4 regions of the Brevibacillus sp. NRS-1366 genome follow, and region 2 is predicted to be linked to each of the others. Evidence: riboswitches for the same ligand, from Rfam matches in the RefSeq annotation. Region 2 holds a riboswitch; each other region holds the start of a gene.

Region 1 (2,202 bases), on a different contig from region 2:
GAGCGCTCGATGCAATTTGTTGTACCCCTGATGACATTTCGTTAATCGCTATAACACTTTCACTCACGCTGCGTGATTGCATTTCAGTACTAGCCGTAACTTCTTGGATGGTCAACGTAATCGTTTCAGATGCTTGACTAGATTGTCCCGCGCTGGCCGTTAGCTCTTCGGAGGACATCGCCACGTGTTCTGAACTGATATTAATTTGCCGTACCAACTCACGAAGATTGTCCGTCATTTGATTGAATGATACCGCAAGACTCCCGATTTCATCTTTATTTTTTACGCGAAGCTGCTCTGCTGTTAAATCACCGGATGCGATTTGCTCTGCAATCCTGGCCATAGCGACGATAGGCTTGGACATCATTCGCGAACTAACGTAGCCAATCACTATCGCTAAAATAAAGGCAGCAATGCTAAGCACGGCGACGTTCGTAATCGCAGTATTAACAATCTCTGTATTTCTTATATTCCCTTCTTCCATGGATTGCAGTTGAAATGCAGCCAGCTTCTCTGCTTGTGGGTCAAGCTTTCTTCCAAAGTCCAAGACTTCACGCTTATAATAATCCATTATCTTGTCATCCGGTTCATTGTTCTTTACCATCGTAAGTAATGGATCAAATTTTTGTTTGTACTCTTGGTTCATCACTTGTAGTTCCTGTAACCCTGTTTGCAACTCTTCAATTTGAGATAACGAAACGGTCTCACTAATCAGACGCGTTACCATATCGTAAGAAGTTTGTAAGTCGTCTAAAAACTTTTGGTCTCCTGTCAGCAAATATCCACGTAACCTACTATTTTCTTTCGCAGCCTCCGCTTGTATTTTTTGAACATTTGACAAGATCACTGCTCGTCTTTCAATCAAATCTGTATATCCTACATCAATTTTTTGAAGGTAATACGATGAAATACCACTTGTAATCACCAAAAGAAGCGCGACGACTAAAAAAGCCCCTATCAACTTCTTTCCAATAGTCAAATTCACGATGAACACCCCTATTCATTTGTTTGTCCAATCTAATATGTAAGCGCTTCTTGGAAGTACACAACAAAAAAACCCCTTTCCAATAAAAGGAGTTCTGAAACAGATCAAAAAGCTCACATCTGTCGTCGGTAACTGGCTGACATCATGTCTCCTTCGTACATCTTAGCCCCTATAGCTTTGCGTCTCCACTTTTCAATGGATTTGCCCTTTCGAATGGAAGGTTTATGTATGAAATTAATGAGTCGAACCCATTTTTCAAATGATAGGTACTACAAATAAGCAAGGAGCCCTAGTAATTGAATGAGAGAGAATAGGAGCATCGACATATTTCGCCAACAACCACCATGATTGTAGTAGGATAGACATGAAAAGTCAACATTTGTCTATTATTACATATCAAAGGCAAGTTGGATTAATTTTACAATAAATGTAAATTTATGATGATTCGTAAACAAAAAACCGCGGGGTACAGTGCATATTCCCGCGTTCTCTCTTTCAGTTATTTGCTTGCGTGCACATTTGCTGCACTTCCGCTTGTTTCTTTTTGATAAAATCGACGAACAGTTGAAACAGCTTCAATTGCTCCTGATCACTCTGAAACATCATTTCCGGATGCCACTGGACAGCGACTAAAAACGGGTATTTCGTATGCACGATCGCTTCGATAATGCCGTCCTCTGCGATCGCAGCTACTTCCAAACCGTCCCAGAAGCAGTCTACCTCTCGATTATACTATCATATGGAAAAATCCTCTTCCTCCCTTCTTTTTTAACTGACTATATTTTTAAAATAACGATAGATTTGCTCTAATCTTTTCACTTGCTTTCCATTCGGATTCTCCATATTTCCGAACTCGAAAAACTTCACTTTTTTCATTCCTACATATTGAAAAACAGCTCTTTTCATGAGCATTTTATGAGCGTTATTCAGGAAAAACAAAGGATAATGCGTAGGTCCCTTCATGACGGAAATACATACGACCGATTTTCCTTTTAAAAGTCCCTCTGGCAGCAAACCTCCTGTATCCCTGTAGGCAAAATTGGAAGCAAACATTTGGTCAATGTAACCCATGAGCATGGCAGGAGGTCTTCCCCACCAAATCGGGTAAACCAAAACAATCTTATCCGCCCACATGATTTGATTTCGATACTTTTCAAGCTTGGGATCGCGGTGCATATCTCTTCTTCGTTTTTCTTTATTAAAAACCAGCAGTGGAT
Region 2 (2,202 bases):
AACGGCCGTCGTTTTGACATATTGTGCACGAATCGTTCATTGAGTATTTCGGCTTCCTTCTCCAATACACCCACTTCAACTTCTATTCCATTCTCTCTCAACAATTGAATGCTTCGTCCGGCCACCTTCGGATTCGGATCCTGCATGGCCACGACAACTCTTGAGACCCCCGAGTTTATGACTAATTCTATACAAGGAGAAGTTTTCCCGAAATGAGAGCTTGGTTCTAGTGTCACATAGAGCGTTGCGCCTTCGGTATATCCTTCAGCCATCTGGAATGCATGCACCTCTGCATGAGGTTCCCCTGCTTTCCTATGAACACCTGCACCGACTACTTGTCCGTCATTGACTATCAGTGCGCCAACGACCGGATTCGGGTTTGTTTTCCCACTGGCCGTACCTGCCAAGTCCAATGCCAGCCTCATAAAATGTTGGTCTGATTTCATATGATTAACACTCTTCATCATAGTTTAGCGGCCTCCAACAAGGAGTCGTAAATATGACCCGATTTTTCGATCTTCGTTGCCAAATACCGTTTATTATGCTCGGATACATCTCCCCAAATGGATATATGATGATCGGTTAAAAGTCCTTTTTCCCGCAAAGACTGTAGCTTTCTAGGATTGTTCGTAATAAGGCTGACTGGTTTTTGCCGCAAGCTTTGGAGTACACGTATGGCTTCTTCATAGGATCGTTGGTCATCTGCGAAGCCAAGACTAAGATTGGCCTCTACTGTATCGCATCCCTCATCTTGCAAAAGATAAGCTAACGATTTGGAGAAAAGCCCAATTCCACGACCCTCGTGATTCGCCAAATAAAAGAGAGCTCCGCTACCGTTTTCAACTATCATGCGCATGGAGTGCCGCAGTTGGTAGCCGCAATCGCATCTTTTACTTCCAAAAATGTCTCCTGTATGGCAAATGCTGTGCATCCGTATCAAGGTATGCTCCTCATTGGCAAAATCACCATATACTAGCACGGAAGACTGTTGATAGGAAGCGAGATCTGCCTGAGATAATGATTCAAGAACATCATTCTTATCCATAAATGAATTGCCTGTATTTAACCAAGTGTACCATTTAAATACGGCTTCATTATCCTCCAATTGCACAGGGAGCCGAACGGGACCAACAAGACCGATGTTGGGACATTCCGACTGTTTAAGAATGGTAAATTTATTGGCTAGCAATTTACTGACCTGGTCCGTATTCATTAATACAACTCCTTGTTTGTTAAGATTTTTATCGATCGATGGTTTGTTTCCCTACTTGAAATTAGGTAAAAAAACGCATTTTAAAAAACACAAAAAGCCCCGGTCTGAATAGACGGAGGCTTCCGTCGTATTCGGTAACTGGCTGGCATAGCGGATGCGCGCGATCCACCTTAGCCCCTGTAGCTTTGCGTCGCCACTTTTCAGTGGGTTTGCCATTATCGTACGATGTCATTGCATAAAATTAATCCCGCGATCATTGTCGAATGTGGGAAAGCAACAACAAATCAGAAACAATCGAAAGAATAGCTTTTGTATCAAGATGATTACTAAAATGAATATAAAATACAATTTCGTGAATTGCAACCAAAATATAGTATGTAGAACTTTTGGAATGTATGGCTTCGCTCGATTGGAGATATACTGAACGTCTTAAAAGTGGCTTTTCTCGAGATTTTTTAGCTTTTGAGAGCTGCTACAATTTCAACAAATTATTTGTCGAGAAATCGAAAATATGAAATATGGATGCGATATAACTAATACTCATTAAACTATCGGGTATCGAGAGCTGAACAAACACAAAAATGGGCTGCCGGTGATAATTCGGCAGCCTTTGTTAAACTAAAGGGCAGTATTATGCAACCGTATCAATCAACTTTACGTAAATCTATGGAGAATGATATTTTTAAAGGAGAAGGTATTGTGAGAGAATCCATTGAAATAATCGTATCCGAGTTTACTATGTTAAATGACGAAGAGAAAAACTTATTATTGACCTGGTTAACAAAGCATTACGGTAAGCATATTGAAATATCATCCACTGGTTTATCTTTGTGTAATCAAGATGATGTAGAAACGATTAGAAATACGCTGAGCGGTCTCATTCTAACAAAGAAATATGTCCCTGATATGCTTGGATCAAGGGAATGGTTAAAAGGTGAAAATTTGCCCCAGAAAATCTAATTTGGTCAAATTAAAGATTGGGCGATTTG
Region 3 (2,202 bases), on a different contig from region 2:
ACACCTCATTCCTCTTTAAATTCTTCTGAAGCTTTTCTCTCACAAACATGGGTAAACGATTATGAAGGTGAGGTAATAGCATAAGAGTTAAAATCGTCTCTCGCTCACCATGTCTAGCTAGCTTATATCCCCACAGTAATTCCCAATCAGTAACACCAGCATGCGTTTTCATTACTCCTGGTACGATAGAAGGATGGTACCCTTTTTGTATAAGGTAGTCCCGTACTTCTGCCCCGCTCTTATCTTCAAACATATCAAGAAAGATCGTTAACCAGGTATCCGGATATTCCAAACATGCCTGGATCGCTTCTGACAGCCTAGTACGCCCAAAAACCGCAGAACCTCTACTCATGACAACGGTACTTGCCAGCCATAATAGTTTCTCATCAATGCCTGTATGATTCTGAATCTGTTTTAATAAATTGGATAGGGGTATGGGGTTTGTAAGCAAAGATGCTCTTGCTCTGGAAGGAGTCATGGAAAGATAGAGATTATCAATTAACTGCTGACTCGGCCTTTCATCTCTTACCGGAATTTCTCGTTGTCCAAGATAATTCTCCACATAAGATACCGCGTCATGGTAAGTGTAAATGCCAGGCTTACATACAATAAACGTGAGCTGATTCCAGAAGGTAACTTTGTCTTGCTCATTTAATCCGATGGTTGTCCAATAGAAAGGTATGATTTTTCGCGTCTTTTGATGGATAGCCATGATATCCCGGTATAGTTCTTTTTCAGAGCACCCTTGATCTACGGTTACGTAATAAACTGGACTCAAGGGTTTACTCGGATCGGGGTTGTATATCTCTTGCTTGTTCGGTTTCCTCTAGACCATCTTCTTTCCAACTTAGAACCATATTCGGAATGCTGGATTCCTTCCAATTTACGTTGTAGTGTTCATCCAAGACGAGTGCCCCAACGTAATCAAGTAGTTCTGGACGAAGATCGTCTTCATTTTCTACCCAACCAAATTCCTCGTACCAGCGCTTTTTGATAGAGTTCATGTCCTCTTCAGATACGATCTCAACTCCAGCCAGCTGCTGATAATACAGGGTGATCTTCAGTAATGAATCTAGCTCCCTCCTCAATATCAAAATCAGGGGTAGCCTCCAATACCTAAATAGCCCATTTAGTTAGAACCTTTTTTACATCAACACTCACTTGAGGCTCTTGGGATTGATTTTGCTTTCTCATTGCCATCGCTCAATTCCTCCACATTTTTCAATATTGAGATTAGAGGGGAAACCCGGCGGTCATTGCACTAAGGAAGAAGACCAGTGGCTTTGCGTCCCGTCTTTCGATCTGGTTTGCCATTATCCTTCAAGGCAGATGTAACATAGAGAGCAAGTTCACTTACATTTTAAATGTGCCGTAAGCTGCACCTATGCCAATCAGTTGACTAAAATAGAGCAATCTCAATCATCATCATCAATAAAGAAAACGTCAGGAAATAAAGAGAAAGTCGAAAGTTGTTTGAAGCCCATCTCGATTCATTTTTGGCAAACAACCCATGAAGGCATGAGATCAACCAACTTAATAACAGTGCACCAGAAACGATCAAATATCCTACGCCAACGTAATTATAAGCAAATAACAAATAATTAACGAAAAATAAGCTCACAACATACGGTAGCATCTGTAGCTTTGTACGATATACACCTTTTATAACGGGAAGTAGTGGATACCCTGCCGCTCGGTATTCTTCTTTTTTTAAAATCCCGAGTGCCCAAAAGTGCGGTGGTTGCCATAAAAAAAGAAACAAGAATAAAAGCCAAGCGCCGAGTTCCAGCTTATTTGAAAAACCGCAGTAGCCGATCATTGGCGGCATAGATCCGGAAATACCTCCAATTGAAGTACTCCAGGTTGATGTCGGTTTAAGCCAAGCCGTATAGATCACTACGTAAACAAAAAGTCCAATGAAGCCCAAGGCTGCGCTTAATGGATTAACGAAAATATACAAAGTAGCCAGTCCAGCGAACCCTGCTATAATCCCAACTATCAATACATTCCGAGGTTTCAACCGCCCGCTCGGTAACGGGCGAACACGAGTCCGTTCCATTTTTAAATCTCGTACACGATCCAAGAAGTTATTTAACATCGAAGCAGCCGCAACTACTAATGTTGTTCCAAACAAAATGAATATCAATGTTAAATCGCCAGACGTCAATCTTGAAGCAAGACAATAACCAGCAAACGCACAAA
Region 4 (2,202 bases), on a different contig from region 2:
TATCGGGATGCATCATGGTCGTTGTTTCACTCCTTGGAGCGTCTGCCCTTTTTATTATCATAAGCAGTTCGGCCAAAAGAGGTGTGCGGTTGTATGAGTATACAAGCCGGTAATATTACGGAATGGATTGAAATATTAGATCAAATGTATGAGCACTCTTTCCACAAGGTCGTACCTGGACATGGTCCTGTAGGAGAAAAGAAGGATGTCCTCGCTTTGCGAATGTACCTGAGCGAATTATTGGAACAGGCACAACAGATAAACCTGAAAACAAGCTCGGCTCAGCAAATTACAAACACCCCTGTCCCAGAACCGTATCTGACTTGGAATGTTCCCAGCCTGTATGGACGCAATCTACAGCATTTGCTCCATCAGTCTCCAAGAAAATCATAACCTAGGTAACCATTAACTGATGATTCCAACTTTTCCACATTAAAAAATTTTTTCTTATTTACCCCAAAGGACAAATAGTCTATATTAATTGCTAACAGATCCTTTTAGGAACAATTTCCCACAACGAATGAATCACTCTTTTGGGAATCTTTTGGGAATCTCTTGGTATTCAACCATTGATATCGAATCGGCAAACCCGGGGAAATCCGGCGACGCAAAGCTACAGGGGCTACCCTCGCAACAGCGAACAAGCCTGCCAGCTACCGAAATATTGATGTAGGACAAGATCAATGATCCTATATCATTGATCTTTTTTTGTCCTCCCTCTGTCTAATTTTGTCTAATTTTGTATTATTATTACATTTCTCCTATATGAGGAGGTGAGGCCAGAACGAGCAGAGAGATTATTGGGAATTACCATTCATTTTTATACTACCAAGGAGGTTTCATTGAATGTCATTTTGGAAAAAACTTTCGGCCGTTGCTTTGACTGGTGTCATTGGTCTGTCGACTCTCTCGCCAGTACAAGCAGCGAACCGACCAACTTCCATGTCACCAAACGCAATGGTAACTACACCTCATTATCTTGCTACTGCTGCCGCACTCAAAACGTTGGAAGACGGCGGAAATGCAGTTGATGCAGCCATTACAGCTGCCTCCACATTGGCTGTTGTCTACCCTCATTACACAACTATTGGCGGAGATAACTTCTGGCTCATTTACAATGCGAAAACGAAAGAACTGAAAGCATTGAATGGCAGCGGTCGTGCTGGCGAAAAAGCGACGATCGAATACTACAAGGGCAAGGGCTACGAAAAAATTCCTTCCCGCGGCTACGAATCGGCCAACACAGTGCCTGGGGTTGTTTCCGGTTGGTGGGAAGCCTACAACTACGCACATAAGAACATGGGCGACAGCAAGCTCCAATGGAAAAGATTGCTGGAGCCTGCGATTGGCTACGCAGAGAACGGATATCCTGTTTCTCCAAACCAAGTCTACTGGACCAAGTATGCTACCGATCCAACAGACAATGATCTGAAAAATCTTCAACGCTTTGATGAATACCGCAAAATATTCCTGAAGCCAAACGGCGATTCTTACGAAGCAGGAGAACTCCTCAAACAAAAGGATCTAGCAAATACCTTGCAAATCATCGCTAAAAAAGGTGCTGACGGATTCTATAAAGGCGAAGTCGCCCAGAAGATCGTAGCAGACATGCAAAAAAATGGTGGACTGCTCACTCTGAAAGACTTTGAGAAACACACATCCACATGGGCAGATCCGATTACGGTCGACTACCGTGGGTATAAAGCGTACAACGTACCACCTAATTCCCAAGGTATGGCATCGCTCTCCATTCTTAACGTCTTAAACAATTTTGACCTCAAGAGCATGGGTGAAGGTACACCTGATTATTACCACACAATCGTCGAAGCTACCAAACAAGCTTTTGCTGATCGTGACAAATGGTTGACTGACCCTGCATTTGTGGATATCCCTGTGGATGATTTGTTGTCCAAGCAGCACGGAAAAGATATGGCTGCACGCATTGATATGAAGCAAGCCGCTAAAGCTGTTGAACCGCTCGATCCAAAAGGTGACACCACCTGGTTCGGTGTAGTGGACAAAGATGGCAATGCTGTCTCGATTATTCAGAGCCATTACTTTGACTGGGGTTCCGGTATTGTAGCAAAAGATACGGGCATTCTTCTGCAAAACCGTGGAAGCTACTTCTCTTTGGACCCGAACCACATCAATCATTTGGAGCCTGGCAAGCGCACGTTCCATACGATTAACCCGGCTATGCTG

What was found. A riboswitch is a leader RNA that binds a small molecule or an ion and turns the genes downstream of it on or off. The one in region 2 is predicted to bind cyclic di-GMP.
Region 1: linked by a shared signal. The riboswitch ahead of ACIFQN_RS07610 (methyl-accepting chemotaxis protein) and the one ahead of ACIFQN_RS03270 (GTP cyclohydrolase II) in region 2 are both predicted to bind cyclic di-GMP.
Region 3: linked by a shared signal. The riboswitch ahead of ACIFQN_RS16815 (hypothetical protein) and the one ahead of ACIFQN_RS03270 (GTP cyclohydrolase II) in region 2 are both predicted to bind cyclic di-GMP.
Region 4: linked by a shared signal. The riboswitch ahead of ggt (gamma-glutamyltransferase) and the one ahead of ACIFQN_RS03270 (GTP cyclohydrolase II) in region 2 are both predicted to bind cyclic di-GMP.

What each region holds. Positions count from the first base shown of each region.
Region 1 is NZ_JBITPN010000013.1:128,504-130,705, reverse strand. It holds gene ACIFQN_RS07610 (methyl-accepting chemotaxis protein) at 1-985, opposite strand, end outside; cyclic di-GMP riboswitch class I at 1,110-1,201, opposite strand; gene ACIFQN_RS07605 (gamma-glutamyl-gamma-aminobutyrate hydrolase family protein) at 1,481-1,684, opposite strand; gene ACIFQN_RS07600 (NAD(P)H-dependent oxidoreductase) at 1,754-2,202, opposite strand, start outside.
Region 2 is NZ_JBITPN010000005.1:40,753-42,954, reverse strand. It holds gene ribD (bifunctional diaminohydroxyphosphoribosylaminopyrimidine deaminase/5-amino-6-(5-phosphoribosylamino)uracil reductase RibD) at 1-464, opposite strand, end outside; gene ACIFQN_RS03270 (GTP cyclohydrolase II) at 464-1,213, opposite strand; cyclic di-GMP riboswitch class I at 1,344-1,437, opposite strand; gene ACIFQN_RS03265 (hypothetical protein) at 1,847-2,173, shown strand.
Region 3 is NZ_JBITPN010000022.1:42,875-45,076, reverse strand. It holds gene ACIFQN_RS16820 (hypothetical protein) at 1-712, opposite strand, end outside; gene ACIFQN_RS16815 (hypothetical protein) at 783-1,094, opposite strand; cyclic di-GMP riboswitch class I at 1,238-1,322, opposite strand; gene cyoE (heme o synthase) at 1,400-2,202, opposite strand, start outside.
Region 4 is NZ_JBITPN010000011.1:55,633-57,834, forward strand. It holds gene ACIFQN_RS05840 (SET domain-containing protein) at 1-16, opposite strand, end outside; gene ACIFQN_RS05845 (hypothetical protein) at 94-393, shown strand; cyclic di-GMP riboswitch class I at 573-661, shown strand; gene ggt (gamma-glutamyltransferase) at 847-2,202, shown strand, end outside.